DNA from 2 places in the Sutcliffiella sp. NC1 genome. Region 1 is predicted to be linked to the other one. Evidence: predicted binding sites of a transcription regulator. Region 1 holds the regulator's gene; the other holds the start of a gene.

Evidence for each region. Region 1 encodes Rex, which represses fermentation and respiration genes when NADH is low (regulators of the CRP and FNR family bind a similar motif). Its sites were predicted from a motif close to TTGTGAAATATTTCACAA; they were not measured.
Region 2: nirB (nitrite reductase large subunit NirB) is a predicted target of Rex. The motif match lies at 4,193-4,210, and genes of this name have one in related genera.

What each region holds. Positions count from the first base shown of each region.
Region 1 covers NZ_CP115153.1:262,394-273,657, forward strand. The annotation lists partial or broken gene tsaE (tRNA (adenosine(37)-N6)-threonylcarbamoyltransferase complex ATPase subunit type 1 TsaE) at 1-330, shown strand, start outside; gene tsaB (tRNA (adenosine(37)-N6)-threonylcarbamoyltransferase complex dimerization subunit type 1 TsaB) at 311-1,006, shown strand; gene rimI (ribosomal protein S18-alanine N-acetyltransferase) at 1,017-1,466, shown strand; gene tsaD (tRNA (adenosine(37)-N6)-threonylcarbamoyltransferase complex transferase subunit TsaD) at 1,472-2,497, shown strand; gene O1A01_RS01465 (ABC-F family ATP-binding cassette domain-containing protein) at 2,728-4,650, opposite strand; gene O1A01_RS01470 (redox-sensing transcriptional repressor Rex) at 4,793-5,431, shown strand; gene O1A01_RS01475 (twin-arginine translocase TatA/TatE family subunit) at 5,472-5,648, shown strand; gene tatC (twin-arginine translocase subunit TatC) at 5,666-6,424, shown strand; gene O1A01_RS01485 (YdiK family protein) at 6,470-6,673, opposite strand; gene O1A01_RS01490 (CPBP family intramembrane glutamic endopeptidase) at 6,698-7,438, opposite strand; gene groES (co-chaperone GroES) at 7,769-8,056, shown strand; gene groL (chaperonin GroEL) at 8,105-9,736, shown strand; gene O1A01_RS01505 (hypothetical protein) at 10,042-10,365, shown strand; gene O1A01_RS01510 (DUF438 domain-containing protein) at 10,592-11,264, shown strand, end outside.
Region 2 covers NZ_CP115153.1:1,475,672-1,486,935, forward strand. The annotation lists gene O1A01_RS07715 (alpha/beta fold hydrolase) at 1-591, shown strand, start outside; gene O1A01_RS07720 (ATP-binding protein) at 732-2,285, shown strand; gene O1A01_RS07725 (hypothetical protein) at 2,343-2,639, opposite strand; gene O1A01_RS07730 (precorrin-2 dehydrogenase/sirohydrochlorin ferrochelatase family protein) at 2,642-3,226, opposite strand; gene O1A01_RS07735 (sirohydrochlorin chelatase) at 3,223-3,987, opposite strand; gene nirB (nitrite reductase large subunit NirB) at 4,248-6,647, shown strand; gene nirD (nitrite reductase small subunit NirD) at 6,662-6,973, shown strand; gene cobA (uroporphyrinogen-III C-methyltransferase) at 6,986-8,452, shown strand; gene O1A01_RS07755 (ABC transporter substrate-binding protein) at 8,525-9,598, opposite strand; gene O1A01_RS07760 (ABC transporter permease) at 9,595-10,398, opposite strand; gene O1A01_RS07765 (ABC transporter permease) at 10,400-11,203, opposite strand; gene O1A01_RS07770 (ABC transporter ATP-binding protein) at 11,203-11,264, opposite strand, start outside.

The sequences.
Region 1 (11,264 bases):
TTGCTAAAGGATTACATATTACAAGAAATGTGAACAGCCCTACTTTTACAATTATTAAAGAATATGAAGGAAGATTACCACTATACCATATGGATGTGTATCGGTTAGCAGAAAGTGATGAAGATTTAGGTTTTGATGACTATTTTTATGGGAATGGTGTAACGGTGGTAGAATGGGCACACTTAATAAAAGACTACTTACCAGCAGAAAGGTTAGAAATTAATATATACCATAAAGGTGATGACGAAAGAGAAGTAGTTTTTAAGGGAAATGGAAAACGTTATGAGAAGATTTGTGAGGAGTTAAAGAAATGAACGTACTAGCAATTGATACGTCCACTTACGTGTTGAGTGTAGCGTTAATAAAAGATGGCCTCGTTATAGGGGAACATATGACAAATACGAAAATAAATCATTCATTACGAGCGATGCCAGCAATTGAAAAGGTAATGGAAGAGTGCCAAATGAAGCCTAAAGATTTACATAGAATTGTCGTCGCTCATGGACCAGGTTCCTACACAGGTGTTCGAATTGGTGTTACGATAGCGAAAACGTTAGCCTGGAGTTTAAACATTCCACTTGTAGGGGTATCAAGCTTAAAGCTAATGGCTGCGAACGGACGTTACTTTTCGGGTCTTATTTGCCCGTTAATGGATGCGAGAAGAGGGCAAGTATATACAGGTTTGTATGAATGGGAGAACGAGAACCTAATTGAAAAACTCGAGGACGTTAACATCGATTTACAAAATTGGTTAGATCAATTAGCCGCCTTGAACAGTGAAATATTATTTATCGGAAATGATGTCCAACTTCACAAAGAGGTTATTATAGAAAAATTAGCTAAAAGGGCAATTTTTGCTACTGGTGCACAACTAAATAGCCGCCCTGGAGATTTAGCTATATTAGGTATGAACGAGGAAGTATTAGATTTACATACGTTTGTTCCTAACTATACGAGATTAGCTGAGGCAGAGGCAAAATGGCTAGAAAACAACCAAACTAAATAGGGGAATCTTGATGATGTTAACAGTGGAAATTGTAAAAATGAATGAAGAACATATTAATGGTGTATACGAAGTAGAAAAGAAAAGTTTCCCTTCTCCATGGACAAAAGAAGCATTCCATCATGAAATAATGAATAATCCATATGCCTATTATCTCGTGTTATTAGACAGAGAAAGAATAATCGGTTATTGTGGACTTTGGATTGTAATGGGAGATGCTCAAATAACAAATATTGCAATTGACCCTGATTATCGTGGAAAAAAATTAGGTGATCAACTATTAGTAAAAGCAAAAGAAGTAGCAATAGAAAAGGGTGGTTCTGTCATGTCATTAGAAGTAAGAGTATCCAATTATATTGCACAATCACTATATAAAAAACATGGCTTCCAACCTGGTGGAATTCGTAAAAACTATTATGTAGATAATAATGAAGATGCATTAGTAATGTGGGTGAATTTATGAGTGAAATGAAAAAAGACGAGTATATATTAGGAATTGAAACAAGTTGTGATGAAACGGCAGCATCCATCATTAAAAACGGAAAAGAAATTGTAGCTAATGTCGTTGCTTCACAAATTGAAAGTCATAAACGTTTTGGTGGAGTTGTACCAGAAATTGCGTCAAGACATCATGTGGAGCAAATAACCGTTGTTTTAGAAGAGACGTTAGAGCAATCAGGGGTAACGATGGAAGAAATCGATGCGATTGCAGTAACGGAAGGACCTGGATTAGTAGGAGCATTATTAATTGGTGTTAATGCGGCCAAGGCTATTTCCTTTGCACATAATAAGCCGTTAGTAGGTGTACATCACATTGCAGGTCACATATATGCGAATCAGCTAGTAACCGACCTCCAATTTCCTCTCTTAGCTTTAGTCGTTTCGGGTGGACATACGGAATTAGTATATATGGAAAAGCACGGTTCTTTTAAAGTAATCGGTGAAACGCGAGATGACGCTGTTGGTGAAGCGTATGATAAAGTAGCAAGAACATTAAATTTACCGTATCCGGGCGGCCCTCATATTGACAGACTAGCTCAAGAAGGAGAAGCAAATATTCCACTGCCAAGGGCTTGGCTAGAAGAAGGTAGTTATGATTTTAGTTTTTCAGGCTTAAAATCAGCGGTTATTAACACCCTACATAACGCTTCTCAAAAGGGTGAAAAAATTGAACCTGCTAATTTAGCTGCAAGCTTTCAAGAAAGTGTGATAGAAGTACTAGTAACAAAAACAATAAAAGCAACAAAAGAATATGGTGTAAACCAAGTCGTTTTAGCTGGTGGGGTTGCTGCGAATAAAGGTTTGCGTGCAGCACTCGAGGAAAGTTTTCGTGAATTGAAAGATGTGGAGCTAGTAATTCCGCCATTATCACTATGTACGGATAATGCAGCGATGATCGCAACAGCAGGCAGTGTGTTCTATCAATTAGGAAAACGATCTCCTTTATCTTTAAACGGTAATCCAGGGCTAGATTTAGAAAAGGCATTAGTCTAAAAATGGTTATCCACAGTTGTTACTAAAAACTGTGAGTAAGTATAGATAATCTATGGATAAATAAAAAACATTTGTTAGTAAATAATGTGGATAAGTGTGTTAATGTTTGTGGATAATGTTGATAAGTTTGTGAATACCTTAATAAATAAGAGTAGAATTGTTAATAAGTATGTGGATTGTTTACTTTTTGTGGATAGAAAATATAGAAAGGATGCGAAAATTCGCATCCTTTAGCTGTTCAGTTCTTCCCACTCTTCCATTAAAGTAAGCAGTTTATTGTTAGCTTCTTCGTTCTCTATATTTAATTGGTGTACTTTTTCGTGATTTTGGTAAATTTCAGGTTTGCATAAAAGCTTTTCATTTTCTTCTAGTTGTAACTCCAGTACTTCTATTTCTTCCTCAATTTCTTCAATACGACGTTTTCGCTGTCGCTCTTTTCTTTTTAATTCTTTTTCCTGTTCATAGCTTAATTTTTCTTGAGGTTTTTCTTTCTGTTTTTCAGTAGAAGAGTCTGTGGATAACTTATTAAGTTCTTCTATCTCAAACTTCTTTTGCACGAAGTAATCATAGTCACCTAAAAACTCTACAGCATTCTGAGAAGATAGTTCGATTACTTTTGTGGCAATCCGGTTAATAAAGTAACGGTCATGTGATACGAAAAGTATAGTGCCTGGATAATCCATTAATGCATTTTCCAATACTTGTTTGCTATCAAGGTCTAGATGGTTCGTCGGTTCGTCTAAAATAAGTACGTTTGACTTTTGCAACATCATTTTTGATAATGCAAGACGTGCTTTTTCTCCCCCACTTAAACTGTTAACAGGTTTTAAAACATCATCACCACTAAACAAGAAATTTCCTAAGACAGTTCGAATTTCTTTCTCTACTAAATGAGGATAATCATCCCATAACTCGTCCAGAACCCGTTTGTTGGAATGTAATTCTGCTTGTTGTTGGTCATAATAACTAATAGAAACATTCGCTCCAAATTGAATTTTTCCAATTTGTTTAGGGAGTTTCTCCACAAGCAATTTTAACAATGTAGTTTTCCCAACGCCATTAGGTCCAACTAACGCAACACTATCACCACGATGAAGCGAAAGGTTTATATTTTCGAAGATAGGCTTATTTTCATATGAAAATGTTAAGTTTTCTACTTTTAACACATCATTACCGCTTTGCCTATCGATTTCAAAAGAGAAGGAGGCCGATTTTTCATCGCCTTTCGGTCGCTGCATTAACTGCATTCGATCTAACTGCTTTTGTCTACTTTGTGCCCGTTTCGTTGTAGACGCTCTTGCAATATTACGTTGAACAAAATCTTTAAGCTTGGAAATTTCATCTTGTTGCTTTTCAAACATTTTCATTTCTCGTTCGTATTGTTCTGCTTTTCGTTGTAAGTATTTACTGTAGTTTCCAATGAATTTAGTGGATTCATTTCGAGATATTTCGTAAACGATAGAAACTACTTTGTCTAGGAAATAACGGTCGTGGGAAACGATTAATAGGGCACCAGGATAACTTTGTAAGTAGGATTCTAGCCACGTTAACGTCTCTATATCTAAATGGTTCGTCGGTTCGTCTAAAATAAGTAAATCTGGCTTCGTTAATAGTAACTTACCAAGAGCTAATCTTGTTTTTTGTCCACCACTCAAACTGGTAATTGGTGTGGTATAATCAAAGGTAGCAAAGTTTAGTCCGTGAAGAATGGACCGAATATCTGCTTCGTATTGGAAGCCACCTTGTTGTTTATACGATTCTTGTAGGGAATCATATTCTTTTAATAATTTGGCATACTCTTCATCTGAAGAAAAACGTGTAGGATCTGCCATTTTCTCTTCTAAGTCTCTCATTTGTCTTTCCATTTGTTTGAGATGAGAAAAAACAGAAAGAAATTCTTCCCAAATGGAGCGGCTTGAGTCTAATCCGGTATGCTGTGCAAGGTAACCGATCGTAACATTCTTCGGTTTAATAATTTCACCGCTATCATAAGAGAGTTGATTAGAAATTATTTTTAAAAGTGTTGATTTACCAGCACCGTTTCTACCAACTAGTGCGATTCTGTCTCGTGATTGTACTTCTAGCTTTATATTCGATAAAATAAGTTCAGCACCAAAATATTTATGTAGTTGATTTACTTGTAAAATAATCATTTTTTCACCTCTATATTAAACTTAGTTTATCGCTCTTCTACTAATTGTTCAAGCAAGCGATAGGGTAAAAGAATGAAATCGTTTACGTTCAATGTAATTGGAAAAAATAGAGAGTAAGTAGGATTGTAAATGGGGGAATAGGATGAGTAACGAACAACTAAAAATACCACAAGCAACTGCAAAACGATTACCTTTGTATTATCGATTTTTAAAAAATCTTTATGCATCCGGTAAACAAAGAGTTTCTTCTTCTGAGTTAAGTGAAGCGGTAAAAGTTGATTCAGCGACGATTCGCCGTGATTTTAGCTATTTTGGAGCGTTAGGGAAAAAAGGGTACGGATATAATGTTCAATATTTGTTAACTTTTTTTAGAAAAACGTTAGACCAAGATGAATTAACATATGTTAGTCTAATAGGTGTGGGGAATTTAGGAACCGCTTTCCTTCACTACAATTTTTCAAAAAATAATAACACGAAGATAACTGTTGCTTTTGATGTAGATGAAACGAAGATTGGCACAGAAATTGGAGGTGTTCCCGTACGCAATTTAGATGATTTAGAGATGGAGCTTCCTGACGATGTAACAGTTGCAATATTAACAGTACCAGCTCATGTTGCGCAACCTATTACAGATCGCCTAGTCGCTAAGGGAATTAAGGGAATATTAAACTTTACACCTGCGCGAATAAATGTACCAGACACTGTACGTATTCATCACATCGATTTAGCGGTAGAATTACAATCATTAGTATATTTTCTAAAACACTATCCAACTGAGTAAAATAGTAGTAGAATAAGTATATTTCGAGGAGGTGACAAGAATGCCATTAGGTCCAGGAAGCATTCTATTAATTGTATTTGCAGCACTATTAATATTCGGTCCGAAAAAGTTGCCAGAACTCGGGAAAGCAGCCGGAAATACGCTACGTGAGTTCAAAAAGGCTACTAAAGGTTTAGCCGATGACGATGATGATATAAAAAAAGAAGACAAGAAGTAATGTAAGGATGAACATATATGACAGATAAGGAAATGTCGGTCTATGACCATATAGGAGAACTGCGCAAGCGATTAATTATAGTAGGTTCCCTTTTTATGGCCTCCGTTATTGGTGGGTTCTTTCTTGCAGAGCCGATTATTGTCTATTTACAACATACAGAGCAAGCAAGAGATTTAACGATGAACGCTTTTCGCTTAACAGATCCTATTAAGGTATTTATGCAGTTTGCCTTTTTAATTGCGTTCATTATTACGTTTCCTGTTGCTTTTTATCAGCTTTGGTCCTTTATTAGCCCAGGCTTATATGAGAAAGAACGTAGAGTAACACTTAGCTACATTCCAATTTCTTTAATTTTATTTTTAAGTGGATTAGCATTTTCCTACTTTGTTTTGTTTCCATTTGTAGTTTCTTTTATGATGGGTCTTGCCAATCGCTTAGAAATTAATCAAGTAATTGGCATTAATGAATACTTTCAATTTCTATTTCAATTAACGGTTCCATTTGGAGTTTTATTTCAGCTACCTGTAGTCGTTATGTTTTTAACTAGATTAGGTATAGTGACACCACAATTTTTTGTGAAGTTCCGTAAAATAGCCTATTTTATACTTTTAGTAGTTGCGGCTTTTATCACTCCACCAGAATTGTTGTCACATTTAATGGTAACTGTGCCGTTATTTATTTTATACGAAATTAGTATTATCATTTCTAGAATTGCGTATCGTAAAGCTAAATTAGCCGAAACAAAAATGGAATTAGAAAATATGAATAAAGATTAAAAAAGCAATCCCTCGGGATTGCTTTTTCTAATAGGAAAAATAATATTATTTTTGCTTCTTCATCTCTTTAATTTTTCCGTGTAAAAGGTAGGCCCGGATTGCCACTCCAAAATCAAAAGTTGCAATTAACATAAAAAGAATGGTGTGAAATTGCCAAATCGTTTCACCTTTTGTTACGACGGCAAGGTAGAGAAATAAAATTCCCATAATGGAATAAAATACAACCATTCTTAATGGGGTAATGCGCATAAATTATATCCTCCGTTATCTCTTCTATAAAAACAAGTATATGAAGCTTTGCATTTGCTCTAGTTTTTCAAGTTGACGCTCAATATCTTCACGAAAAATTTGTTGCACTAGAACGACAAAGGAATTCATCGAAACATGAGCGATAATTGGGACAATTATTCGGTTCGTTTTTACATATAGGAATGCAAAAATAGCTCCCATGACAAAGTATATAAGTAGATGTTCAAATTCTTGATGAACAACTGCAAATAATAAAGAACTAACAATTAAGCCTACTGCAAAATTGTACTTCTTATATAGTACGCCGAAAATGATTTTTCGGAAGATAATTTCTTCTAAAATAGGCCCTGCAATAGCTACCGCAAAAATAATTGCCGCAGAAGAACTAATAAACTCCATAATTTGTTGAGTATTCTCACTGCCTGGTTCTATTCCGAATAATTGCTGTTGAACCATCGCTGCTATTCCTTGTCCGAAAAGAGCCACCCAAAAACCTAATATAGACCAAATAATCGTTTGGAAAATGGATGATTGTGGTCCGCGTAGATCTTTTTCCTGGAAATCCTTTCGAAGCAGCCAGAGGATAATAAGTAAGCCGAGTGTGAAGCTGATTGTCGTCCAATAACTAAAAAGTAATGTCATTCGTGCATCATAATCAAGCTCGTTCCCGATTCCTAGTTCAACGAGAAGTGGAATACCAACTAGTGCAGAAAATTGCATAATAATATAGGCGATAATTACTTTCCAATAGGTTGATGTCATCATAATCTCCTCTATCTAATTGTTCCTACGTATTGTACCATATAAACTGTTTTCTAATAAAAAGATATAGTTTATTCTCAGCTGTATTTTATCAATTAATCCATATAATTAAAAACAATGGTTAAATATTAAATGATTGTGAGATAATGGAAAAGGTGTTACGTAATGTTAGATCATTTTTGTACAAAAAGAAGTAAAAAATGTGCAAAAAATATAAACTAAATACTTGCAAAAATATCACTAATTCATTAATATATTAATTGTGTTAGCACTCGAGTGTTTAGAGTGCTAATAAAAAAATACTTACATATAATTTTGAGGAGGTCGTTTCACTTGTTAAAGCCAATCGGTGATCGCATTATTATTGAACTAGTACAGTCAGAAGAAAAAACTGCTAGTGGTATTGTATTACCAGACTCTGCAAAAGAGAAACCGCAAGAAGGTAAAGTAGTAGCTGTTGGTTCAGGTCGTGTACTAGAAAGCGGAGAGCGTGTTGCACTAGAAGTTGCATCAGGCGATAGCGTTATCTTTTCAAAATATGCTGGTACAGAAGTGAAATATGACGGTAAAGAATATTTAATTTTAAAAGAAGCAGATGTTTTAGCTGTTGTTGGTAAATAAGAAAACTATTTCATAAAAAATATGAACTATTCTGAGGAGGTCTAGGTCATGGCAAAAGAAATTAAATTTAGTGAAGAAGCACGTCGCTCTATGCTACGTGGTGTAGATAAATTAGCTGATGCTGTTAAAGTAACATTAGGACCAAAAGGACGTAACGTTGTATTAGAAAAGAAATTTGGTTCTCCACTAATTACAAATGACGGTGTTACAATTGCGAAAGAAATCGAATTAGAAGATGCTTTCGAAAATATGGGTGCAAAATTAGTAGCGGAAGTTGCTAGCAAAACGAACGAAATCGCTGGTGACGGTACAACTACTGCAACAGTACTAGCACAAGCGATGATCCGTGAAGGATTAAAGAACGTAACTGCTGGTGCGAACCCAATGGGTATCCGTAAAGGGATTGAAAAGGCTGTTGCTGTAGCAGTTGAAGAATTAAAAACAATCTCTAAGCCAATTGAAGGTAAAGAGTCTATCGCACAAGTTGCTGCTATCTCTGCTGCTGACGAAGAAGTTGGTCAACTAATCGCAGAAGCAATGGAGCGCGTAGGTAACGACGGAGTTATTACGTTAGAAGAGTCTAAAGGATTCACTACTGAACTAGAAGTAGTAGAAGGTATGCAATTCGACCGTGGATATGCATCTCCATACATGGTAACTGATTCTGACAAAATGGAAGCAGTTTTAGACAATCCATACGTCTTAATTACAGACAAAAAGATTACAAACATTCAAGAAATCTTACCTGTATTAGAGCAAGTAGTACAACAAGGTAAACCATTATTACTAATTGCTGAAGATGTGGAAGGTGAAGCGTTAGCTACATTAGTAGTAAACAAATTACGTGGTACATTCAATGCAGTAGCTGTTAAAGCTCCTGGCTTCGGTGACCGTCGTAAAGCAATGCTTCAAGACATCGCAATTCTTACAGGTGGAGAAGTTATTACAGAAGAATTAGGTTTAGACTTAAAATCTGCTAACATCGGTCAATTAGGACGTGCAGATAAGATTGTTGTAACGAAAGAAAATACAACAGTTGTTAACGGTCATGGAAACACAGACGATATCCAAGCTCGTGTTGGCCAAATCCGTGCTCAATTAGAAGAAACTACTTCTGAGTTCGACCGTGAAAAATTACAAGAGCGCCTAGCTAAATTAGCTGGTGGTGTAGCGGTAATCAAAGTTGGTGCTGCAACAGAAACAGAATTAAAAGAGCGCAAACTTCGTATCGAAGACGCATTAAATTCTACTCGTGCTGCAGTAGAAGAAGGTATCGTAGCTGGTGGTGGTACTGCACTTGTAAACATCTACAACAAAGTTGCTAATATCACAGCTGAAGGCGACGAAGCTACTGGTGTGAAAATTGTATTACGTGCAATCGAAGAGCCAGTTCGTCAAATCGCTCACAACGCAGGTCTAGAAGGATCTGTTATTGTAGAACGCCTAAAGAAAGAAGAAGTTGGAGTTGGTTTCAACGCTGCAACTGGCGAATGGGTTAACATGCTTGAAGTTGGTATCGTAGACCCAACTAAAGTTACTCGTTCTGCACTTCAAAACGCAGCAAGCGTATCTGCTATGTTCTTAACTACTGAAGCAGTAGTTGCAGACATCCCAGAAGAAAACGCTGGCGGCGGCATGCCTGACATGGGCGGCATGGGTGGAATGGGCGGCATGATGTAATAAGCCGCTTCACCCCTTGATTTATAAGGGTTTTATGTAAGATGAGAGTGTAATGCTAACATTTTGCAAACATTGAGGTAAATTAACGGAGGCTTCTCATGAGTTTACAAAAAACTTATAAGAGGCCTCTTTTTAGTTTATAAGAAAGGATAATAAAATTTCTAGATTTAACCCCTCCAACTAATTTTAATCGGTATCTTAAATGTACATTGACAACTAACTTGAAAAGGGAAATACATCTATAAAATTGGTGTTCCTACAAAGCTTTTAAATTAAAAGAATTATTTTAAAGGAGGTAATGATTAGTGGGGCATTATTTTTCAGGTGTTGATAAAGAAGGGAAAGAAATTGTTTATGCCCATTTTCATTCGTCTAATTATTTTGCTATAGATCTATATCATTTGCTTGATGCGAATGACAAAAATGGAGGCGTTAGTGGTATTTTTGATTCAGCCATATACACGCAGGAGCAATTAGAGAAAGCAAAACGAATGTATAAACAAAATCTATCTAACGAGCGCACATTATGTGAATCAGATATATGGGATAAACAGCAAATATTACAATTTATTGAAAGGTGTTTAGACGTTGCAAGAAAAGAAGGAACTGTCAAAGTTCTATTCTGTTAAATTCACTATTAACAAATCTTCTGTAAAATTCTCTTATTACACTTCCCCCTACATTTTAATTTCTTTCCATCATTTTTAAAATTATTCATTTCCAGCCTTTTGCTACCCAATTATAAACTGTGATAAATGTAACAGTCCGCTTCTTATGAGTTGTAGTAAACTTTTAAGAAGCTTTTTATTAATTAACATTTATAAAAGGCAACTTTTTACGATAAGAGGTGAAAAAATGGCTAACGCACAATTTAATCCCAAACTAGTCAATATTTTAAAAGATATTTTACTTCGTTTACATGATGGTAAACCGCAAGAAACCGTGAAAGAGGATTTTGATAAACATTTTAACCAGGTTAGTGCTGTTGAAATATTGTTGATTGTACAGGAATTAAAAAATGGGGGCCATGGCATTACGTCGGATGATGTTGTAAAGCTATTTTCTATTTATAAACAACTATATGGTCTAGCTATTAATGAATGGCATGTTCCTGATTCCAATCACGAGGGTCACCCGGTTCAAATTTTAATAGCTGAAAATAAGGAATTTCAATCCATTTTAGATCAAATGAATGGCCAAATAGAATTACTGGAGAAAAGTTCACAATGGGTACAAGAGGAAGAAGTTATAGAGAAGTTAAAGGAAGACGTGTCTCAATTAGGACAATTGAATAGGCACTATAATCGAAAAGAAAAACTCATTTTCCCTATATTAGAGCGTTATGGGCAAATTACTCCTACAAGAATTATGTGGGAGGGAGATGATCGAATCCGCATCTTATATAAAAATGTAAAAAGAAAGATAGAGAATATACAAGCTATAGAAATAGCATCCGTTAAGCAATCTTATCAAATATTCCAAAGCAAAATAAAAGACATGATGTTTGATGAAGAATCTATTCTACTAC
Region 2 (11,264 bases), 1.2 Mb from region 1:
ATGGAAGCAAACATTCATAATGTTTATCATTACGCAGAAAAAATAATTCAACTTCTCCATTTACTTGGGGTGGAACGAGCTACTTGGATTGGTCACTCTTTTGGCGGATATATTACATACGCTGCAGTAGATAAATATCGCTCCAATGTTACGAAAGCAGTTGCTGTATATTCTACACCTGCAGAGGATGATGAGCTTTCTAAAGTGGAACACACAAAAAATATCGATGTTATTACACAAATTGGAATAAAAGCATTTGCTGACAGTCGGATACCGAGGTATTTCTCAATGGATGCGAATGAAGAAGATATTCATTTTGCGATGGTTCTTGGAGAGCAAGCCTCGGAAGAAGGAGCAATAAGAGCACTTGAAGCGATGCGAGATCGTCCAGATCAAACGCAAATGCTCGATACAGTTGATATTCCTCTACAAATTATTAAAGGAACAAAAGATCCTTGGGATGGGAAATTTAAATTATCAAACCCATCTTCCTACGTAACAGTGGTAGAAACGGATACGTCTCACATGGGGATGCTAGATGACCCAGATCAATTTTTAAATGTATTACAAAATTGGCTAAAGACAACGTAACTTACTGGCTAATCGTATTTTATACGGTTAGCTTTTTATCCTTTATTCGGTAATACCAATAATAAGATAATGCAGAAAATGTAATAAAAAGTTATAATTGATAATTATTGAAATAATAAAAAAGGTTGGTTCTAAAAATAATGTTAAATGAATATTTAGCAAAAGTAAGGCACCGTTGTATTGAAAATAAACTAGACCCAAAATTAATCCCTTCTTTTACGAAAATATCATGGAATGAACTTAATAGAATAAGAGATGAATATAAAGAACGGTTGGCAGTTATCCAAACGTTTATGGAAAGATTTATTTATAGAAATAGTGGTATCCCGGTATTAGTTACAGTGACTGATGCCGATGGGAATTTTATTGACTACTTGGGGGATAAAAGCTTAGAAGAAACAGTTGTTCACCAAGTTGGTTTACAAATGGGAGTACAGTTTAAAGAAGAGCTAGTAGGAATTAGTTCTATTAGAGCGGCAATTGACTTAGAAATCCCAGTTCAATTGATTGGAACGGACCATTATCATGAATTTCTTCATCAATCGGCTTGTTATAGTGTTCCGTTACATGTGAATGAAAAACTAATAGGCACGATATCTATCATGACTTTTTTAAATTATGCACATCCTATGATTCTAACATCTTTAGAAACAGTAGTAGATTTTATTGAACGTGAATTAGAACTATTGGATAGAAATCGTTATTTAGATGAAATGAATGAAATGATACTAAAGCAAGCTAATACGGGTTACATCGTCATTGATAAAGATGGGAAGGTTGTAAAAGTAAATCCGAAAGCGCAAGCGATGATTCAGAGTATTAAAGAAGAGGAAACTCTTATTCAAGACTTAGCGCCGTTTAATGAACTATATGTATTATTCAGTCGGGGAGAAGCTATCCGGGGAAATAAAGTGGTCTTAACAAATGAGGAAGAAAACCTTACTTGTTTAGTAGATTATTTTCCATTCCCACAAGGAACCTTGATCCAAATCCATGATATATCAGAGTACCAAAAGACAGAATGTTATATCCAAAATGCAGAAAAGTTATCTATCGTTGGACAGTTAGCAGCAGGTGTTGCACATGAAATAAAAAATCCGCTAACGACCATAAAAGGGTTTATGCAGTTTATACAAGAAGACCAATTAGATAGTCGATACTTGTCTGTTATCCTTAAAGAGATTGAGAGAATAAATGAGATTACAAACGAATTTTTAGTACTCGCAAGACCTACTGAACGTGCTAAAGAGTGGTATGATGTAAAAACTCTATTACAAGAAATGGATGTCTTATTATCGAGTTTTACTATTCAGAAAAATATTGAAATAGTTCAAGATTATATGGAGATACCACGTATATACTGCGATGGCAATCAATTAAAGCAAGTTTTCATTAATATCGTCATGAATAGTGTTGAAGCACTGGAACCTAATGGGAATATTCACATCTCTGTACAAAAGAATTCGAATAATTTCATTTTAATTCGTTTTGTAGATAATGGTTGTGGTTTTCCAAAGCAAATATTAGAAAGTGTGGGAAAGCCTTTTATTACAACGAAAGAAAATGGGAATGGTTTAGGAATTATGATTTGTAAAAGAATTGTCGAAACCATTCATAGTGGGACATTAAACCTTTATAATAATGAGCAAGGTGGAGCAGTAGTAGAAGTGCTTTTACCTATTGGAAAAGATTGAAAAGTCGCTAACATGTAGTTAGCGACTTTTTCGGGATAACCTAGCTCTATTTATATACTATTTCCTCTTCAATTTTTCTATTTCTTCTGACACGACAAAGGCTAAGTCGTCATTACCGAATAATGATAGGACCGCTAACAACGTCTCGTTAGAAATCTCTCCAGCCTCTTCTTTATCGACTGTTAACTCCATCGCTTGTGCTAATGCAATATTGTCTACTTGTCCAGGATAAGCTTTGGAGTATAGAGAAACAGGATCTAAATTGTTGTTTATACACCATTGTGCAAACACTAAAATCATCATGTTTTCTTCTTTTTGATAGTTATCAATAATTGCTTTTTCTATTTCTTTCATTCTTACCTCTCCTTGTTTAACGGGAATTTAGTGATCTTTTGTAAATGAGCTTTTCGTTCTGTTTCGGTATGTAAGTTACGAAGTGCCCATTCACGTTCTGTTTGTAACTGCTCCAAATAATCTTTATATTCAGGTCCAAATTCCTTTTGTAAATGCTGTTTTATTGTTTTTGCTAATATTGGACTTGCACCGGATGTACTTACAGCAATCTTAAGATGACCTTGTTTGATGTAAGCAGGAAAGTAGAAGTTACTGCTGTACTGATTGTCTACTATATTGATTAAAGGAACATGAATACTAACTTTATTTGCAATTCTCTCATTTAACTCTCGGTTGTTTGTTGCGACAACGGCCAGGAAACAGTTAGTCGGGATGTATGTGAGTATTTCATCAAAATTATTTATCGATATATTTACATAGTGAAAACGAGGGATAAGTGCTTGTAATTCTTCTGAAATGTTTTCACTAATAATGGTGAGGTCGGCCCCTTCCTCTAGCAAAAATTTCACCTTTCTCGTTGCAACTTTTCCACCACCAAAAATAACACATTTTTTCGCATCCAATTTAATCATTAATGGTGTTGTCATCCTTCTTCCTCCTGAACAATTCTCTCAGAAATTTTAGCTTCAAGCCATGAAGTCATAAGAGGATGAGGGATTAACGTTTGACCATTCCACATTACGTCTAACCCATCTAACTTAGATGGTATCTTTTTTTCTGTTAAGTAGCCTTGGCTAATAACGAGCGGGATAGCTATTAGTTTTTTTCCATTTCGTAATAATCTCTTTGCAACGAATGTAACATTATCAGGGTGTAGAGTTGCATAGCTAATGGCAGAAAAAGAGTAGTGATGTTCGATTTTTTGTTTTAATTTCTCTAAAAGCTGTTTCCAAATATGATTATTATAAGCCTGTTCACTTCCATGGGCGATAAGTAATAGATTTTCTTCACTTGAATTGCTGGATAACATATTTATTTGCTCAAAAATTAATTTGAACAGAATTGGGTCATCATCCATAGGACTACACCATAAAATAGGAGTGTTTATAGATATTTGTTGAATGTCAGGATGGTTCGTTGAATGATCTAATCCAAGAATATATTTTATTTCATTAAGGTGAGTACTTCCTGATGAAACAAATAAAGGAATGATAATAATTTTGTTTACGCCTATATTTTCTAATAAGCTTATACCACTCGAGATAGTTTGTTCTTTATCAAATTCTAAGTACGCTATCGTTTTTGGAAAAGGTGTTTGAACAGCTTGAACAGTATTTTCTATCAGTATTTTAGCTTGGTTATTTTTCGTACCATGTGCAATAACTAATACTCCATAGTCTTTCTTCACTAGATGAACTCGCTCCTTACACATACTTATTTTTTCATTTTACAATAAAGAGGGTAAGATAACCAATGAACAAAAATTAATTCAAGTGTGATAAATAGCACAAACAGATCTGCTAACACGATATATAATAAAACCATAAAGAACTAACAACCTAACTTGTGAAAAGGTGAGCAAGTTGGTGTGAGTCATATTTTTTTAAGGATACTTGTGAAATATTGAGCAAACTTTTTTGAAATGGACGCGCTAGAGGAGGAACGAATATGAAGCAGCTCTTAATGATAGGTAACGGCATGGCAGGAATTCGCTGTATCGAGGAAATATTAAAAAGAAATAAGGATCGGTTTGAAATAACGATTATAGGGGACGAGCCACATCCAAATTATAACCGTATTATGCTTTCCAATGTACTACAAGGAAAAGCAAACATGAATGAAATCATTATGAACGAATGGTCATGGTACCGTGAGAATGGGATTACACTGTATACGGGCGAAAAGGCAGTTCAAATTAATAAAAATAAAAAGTATGTTACTACTGATAAACAGCGGACAATTTATTACGATGAGCTCATTATCGCAACTGGCTCTAGCGCTTTTATTTTACCAATTCCGGGAAGCGAGTTAGAGGGCGTTATTGGTTTCCGTACGATGAAAGATACAGAAACAATGATAGAAATGGCAAAAACGAAGTCTAAAGCCGTTGTCATTGGTGGAGGACTACTCGGTTTAGAAGCAGCACGCGGATTAATAGATCAAGGAATGGAAGTGCACGTTGTACACCTTTTATCAACATTAATGGATCAGCAATTAGACGCTCCAGCAGCAAGATTACTGAAAAAAGACCTTGAAAAACAAGGTATGAAGTTTTTAATGGAAAAGCAAACATCTGAAATTTTAGGAACAGAACATGTAGAAGGCTTAAAATTTAGCGATGGCACGACTATTGAATGTGACCTAGTCGTGATGGCGGTTGGTATTCGTCCGAATATAGCCCTAGCAAACGAAGCTGGGCTTGAAGTAAACCGTGCCATTATCGTTGATGATGTGATGAGAACTTCTGCTCCATCTATTTATGCAGTAGGAGAATGTGCGGAGCATAACGGAATTGCTTACGGTTTAGTAGCTCCTCTTTACGAGCAAGGTGTTGCACTAGCTGACTATTTAGTAGGTAATCCGACAGAAGGTTATAAAGGTAGCTTATTATCCACTCAATTAAAAGTTTCAGGTTGTGACTTATTCTCGGCAGGTCAAATACTTGAAAATGATGATACAGACGCGATTGTCGTACATGACACAGCGGCAAAAGTTTATAAGAAAGTACTCGTGAAAGAAAATAAAATTGTTGGAATCGTATTGTATGGAGACACGTCAGACGGGAATCGCTTATTCTCCATGATGAAAAAAGAGACTGACATTTCTGAGTTCACGACAGCTTCAATCTTACAAAAAGCAGGTGAAGGAGATAATGCTAGTCTCGTAGCGGAAATGCCTGCGGAAGAAACTGTTTGTGGCTGTAACGGGGTTACGAAAGGAAACATCGTTCAAGCAATTTTAGAGCAAGGATTAACAACGTATGAAGATGTAAAAAAATGTACAAAAGCTGGAGGCTCTTGCGGTAAATGTAAACCAGTTGTAGAAGATATTTTAGCTCATACACTTGGTGATTCATTTGATGCAGCTGCACAAACAACGGGAATGTGTGAATGTACTTCGTTAAGCCGTGATGAAGTAGTAGAGCAAATAAAAGAAAAAGGTCTTCAATCTCCAGTAGAAGTACGCTATGTTCTAGAATTTTCAAACCCAGAAGGATGCTCCAAATGTCGTCCGGCTCTGAACTATTATATGCGTATGCTTTATCCTGAAACGTACGAAGATGACAAAGCATCTCGTTTCGTTAACGAACGTATGGAAGGAAACATCCAAAATAACGGGACATTCTCTGTTATTCCTCGTATGTACGGGGGAACAACAACGGCGGATGAGTTAATTCGTATGGGAGAAGTAGCGAAGAAATACGAAGTTCCATTAGTAAAGGTCACAGGTGCTAGCCGAATTGGACTATACGGTGTGAAAAAAGAAGATTTACCGCAAGTGTGGCAAGACTTAGGAATGAGTTCTGGTTATGCATACTCAAAATCATTACGTAACGTAAAATCTTGTGTAGGTTCAAGATTCTGCCGATTTGGTACACAAGATTCACTAGGTTTAGGAATTCGTTTAGAGCAAGAATTAGAAATGGTAGATACGCCACATAAAATGAAAATGGGTGTTACCGGTTGCCCACGTAACTGTGCAGAAGTGTTAACAAAAGATTATGGAGTCGTTTGTGTAGAAAACGGTTATCAGCTGTATGTAGGTGGAAATGGCGGTACCGAAGTGCGTGAATGTGATCTTCTAACAACAGTGAGAACAGAAGATGAAGTAGTCTTATTTGCGAAAGCGTATATGCAATATTACCGTGAAACTGGTGTGTATGGGGAGCGTACTGCACCGTGGGTGGAGCGTCTAGGTGTAACGCACATTAGAAAAGTGTTACTTGATGAGACTCGCCGAAATGAATTAGTGGAAAAATTTGACCAAGCTCGTGCTACGTATGAAGAGGCATGGAGCAAAATGAGTAAAACAGATAATAAAAAAATATATGAAGTGACGAGAAAATAAGGAGGGGCCCTATAATGATTGCTACAAAAATAAAAGTAATAGATTTGAAGGATCTTCCAAAACTTATTGGAAAAGAAGTAGAAATAAACGGTGTATCCATCGCACTCTTTCATTTAAGTAATGGAGATGTACGAGCGATAGGAAGTCGTTGTCCACATACGAACGGACCGTTAGCGGAAGGAATCGTTTCAGGAGAATATGTTTATTGTCCATTAAAGGATTGGAGAGTATCGCTCATCACTGGGGAAGTACAACCTCCAGATGAGGGGAAAGTAGAAGTTTACGAGACAGAAGTAATAAATGGGGAAGTGTACATCACTTTCTAGGAGGCTAATAAAATGAATGGATTTGTATCGTTTGTTGGAGCAGGACCTGGTGATATCGGATTAATTACAGAAAAAGGAATACGTTGTATTGAAAAAGCTGACGTCATTTTATACGATCGATTAGTTAATCCTAGGTTGTTACGTTACGCAAATGGTAATTGTGAATTTATCTATTGCGGCAAGCTACCTAATCGTCACGTCATGCGTCAAGAAATGATTAACGTCGCGTTAGTAGAATATGCTCTAAAAGGATTACGAGTTGTTAGACTAAAAGGTGGCGATCCATCCGTTTTTGGCCGAGTAGGAGAAGAGGCTGAAGCTGTTAAAGAAGCGAATATTAACTACGAGATTGTACCTGGTGTAACTTCTAGTATCGCTGCTGCTAGCTATGCAGGTTTTCCTGTAACGCATCGTGAATATAGTACGAGCTTCACAGTGCGAACTGGACACTATTGTAATAATAACGCGAACTACAATCGTGAAAAAGATGAGCACGGGGACACGATTGCCTACTATATGGGAGTGAAAAATTTACCACATCATTGTGAACATTTAATCAAGGAAGGTTTGTCTCCTGAAACGAAAGTAGCTGTCATTGAGTGGGCAACTACTGGAAAACAACGTACAGTGGTCGGTACATTAAGTACCATTACAAATATAGTAAAAGACAAAAACATTCAAAACCCTGCCATGACGTTAATTGGTGATGTCGTTTCTTTAAGAGAAAAGCTATCCTGGTTTGAAGAGAAGTCACTTTTCGGAAAACGTATTTTAATAGCAAAAGCAACAAGTGAAGATAGTGAACTAGAACAATATTTATTAGGGTTAGGATCAGAAGCATATGCATTCCCGACTTTGAAGAAAGAAATAGTACCTCTATCAGTAGATGATATAGAAAAAGTATTAAAGACCGAAAAATTACTCATAACTGTGCCGGAAAGTGTTGATATTTTAATAGATTCATTATTCGGATACGGGTATGATGTCCGAGATTTGCCAAGAATGATTGGTTGTTTAACAGAAAAAACGTTACGTGCGCTTCAATCAAGTGGAATAAGGGGAACGTTAGTAACGGAATTAGAAGAAGGAATGGTTGTAATAGGTTCTCAATATGGGAAACAGTCACCACACCATCCAGTATCGATAGTAACTCATCGTCTCGTTCGTGACGAACGTTTTACAGAAGTTGAAACGAGATTAATAGAAGAAGATCATTGGGAAACGATTATATTCCCTAATCGAGCCTCCGTTCATACTTTTATAAAAGAAGCAAAAGTATTAGGTTTACCATTAGAGACACTAAAATTTGCTTACATTGGTAAATCAGTAAAAGCATACGCGGAACAACATGGATTTACCGAAGTTGATAACGAAGTCCAAGAAGAACTAAATAAATGGTTGAACAATAATCGAAAACTATTATCTTTAAAAGAAAAACAAAAGGAATATAATCCAAGAGTTCTCCAATTAAGTAAATAATAAACACTGCAAAAACAGCCAAACAAAAATAGGTCAGCTTCTAATTGAAGACTGACCTACTTTTTTTTTCCACTATTTCCGATGCATTTTAAACTCTAAAAACAGTTCGTTATAATAAGCTAAATTCCACTTCCCGATATTTTCATACACCTCAAGTTTTTCTGTTAACTCTTCAGGTGGATAAAAACGCTCATCTTCCGTCATATCTTCCGGCATAAAAGCTAGAGCCTCTTTGTTCGGAGTAGAATAACTTACCCATACCGTATTTATCGCTGCAATTTCAGCATCTAAAATAAAGTTAATAAACATGTGAGCAGCCTCGATATTTTTCGCTGTTTTTGGGATAACCATATTATCAAACCAAAGATTTGAACCTTCAATAGGTACAACATAGTCTAAGTTATCATTTTCCCACATCATATCCGCCGCATCGCCGGACCAAACGAGCCCAATAGCGGCTTCTTCGTTTGCGATGAGCATTTTTATTTCATCACCAACGATTGCTTTAATATTCGGAGTCAAAAGGTCTAGTTTGCTTTTTGCTTCAAGAAGATGTTCTCTATTCGTATCATTTAATGAATAGCCTAGACTATTTAATCCCATCCCAATGACTTCCCGAGCACCATCTGTTAAAAGTATCTCGTTTTTAAAAGTAGGATCCCACAGGTCATTCCAGCTTGTAATTTCGATACCTGGTAGCATGGCAGTGTTATACACAATGCCTACAGTTCCCCAAAAGTAAGGAACAGAATATTTGTTTTCTGGGTCAAAAGGTAAATCTATAAATCTTTCATCGATGTTCGATAAATTTGGTATTTTATCGTGTTCAATAGGTAATAAAAGATCCTCTTCAATCATCTTTTCAATCATATATTCGGAAGGTACGGCAATATCATACGATGTACCACCTTGCTGAATTTTCGTCATCATTGCTTCGTTCGAGTCAAACGTTTCGTATATGACACTAATTCCAGTTTCTTCCGTAAATAAACTAATTAAATCAGGATCGATGTAATCGCCCCAATTGTAGATCGTTAGCGTATTACCGCTAGAGTATCCTTGAGAGTCATTTAATTTCGCAATACTCCATAATAAAAGAGCGGATACGGCAACAATTAAAACGAAAAACTGAATAAGTTTCTTCATTTTCGTACCCCCATTACCGTAGACTTAGAACGTTGTGCAATGAAGTAATAGACAATAACGAGAATAATAGTAAATAGGAATAGCAACGTTGATAACGCATTAATGTTTAATGAAACACCGCGACGTGCCAAAGAATAAATTTCTACCGATAACGTACTAAATCCATTACCTGTTACGAAAAACGTTACGGCGAAATCATCTAAAGAAAAAGTTAACGCCATAAAGAACCCAGCCATAATACCAGGGGTTAAATACGGCAATATTACTTTCGTTAAAACATCCCAACTATTTGCACCTAGATCACGTGCCGCGTCTACTAATGAAGAACTCATTTCGTTTAACTTAGGTAAAACCATTAGTACGACAATCGGCACACTAAATGCAATATGGGATAAAAGAACAGAGTAAAAACCTAACTTGTAACCAGTAACGGTAAATAGTATTAAAAATGACGCCCCAATAATAACGTCTGGACTGACGATAAGAACATTATTAAACGACATTAACATATTTCTTGTCGCTCTTCGTCTAAATGAATGAATCCATAACGCTCCTAAAACGCCAATAATGGTTGCTATGAGAGCAGATAGTAACGCAACAACTAGAGTATTTAAAACAATGATTAACAATCGATAATCTGTAAATAATTCACGATACCAATCTAGTGTGAAACTTTCAAAGTTATACATCGTGCCACCGCTATTAAACGAGTAGAAAATTAAGAAAAATATCGGTGTATAAAGTATAAGGAAAATAAAAATTAAAAAAAGTTTGGAAAAGGGAGATAACTTTTCTTTCATTCTACACACTCCTCTTTCGATTACTAGTGAGTGCCATGATTCCGAACATGATCAATATTAAGAAAACAGCAATGGTTGATCCCATTCCCCAATCTTGTGTCACAAGGAAATGTTGCTCGATCGCTGTACCGAGCGTAATTACTCGATTTCCAGCTATTAATCTCGTTAACATAAATAGAGATAGGGCAGGAATGAATACAACTTGACAGCCTGCTTTTACTCCTTCAAGTGTTAACGGGAAAATAACTCTAGAAAAGGTTGTCCATTTCGACGCTCCCAAGTCTTTGGCCGCATCTACAAGTGTAGGGTTTAATTGATCTAAAGAGTTGAAGATCGGTAATATCATAAATGGAATAAAAATATAAACAGATACGAAAATAAAGCTGAAATCTGTAAAGAGAATTTGTTGACTACCGATGCCAATTATCTCTAAAAAGTGATTCGTCATCCCGTACGTACCAAAAATACCTAAAAATGCATATGCCTTTAAAAGTAAGTTAATCCATGAAGGAACGATGATAAGTAATAACCATAAATGTTTATGCTTTGTCCTTGTTAAAAGTAAAGCGGTAGGATAAGCGACAATGAATGAAATCAGTGTAATTAAAAACGCATACCAAAATGAGCTAAATGCCATTTGTATGTATACAGGAGTGAAAAACTTTTGATAGTTTGCTAGTGAAAACTGCCCATCCAAATCTAAAAATGAATAGTAAACAACTAACAGAATCGGCGCAATGACAAAGAAAATCATCCATAACATGTAAGGAATTGTATACCATTGGCGTGAATTACTACGGTTCATTATTCGTCGCCTTCCTTATACGCTTCTAAACGGCGATCGAACTCTTCTTCCGTCTCACCTA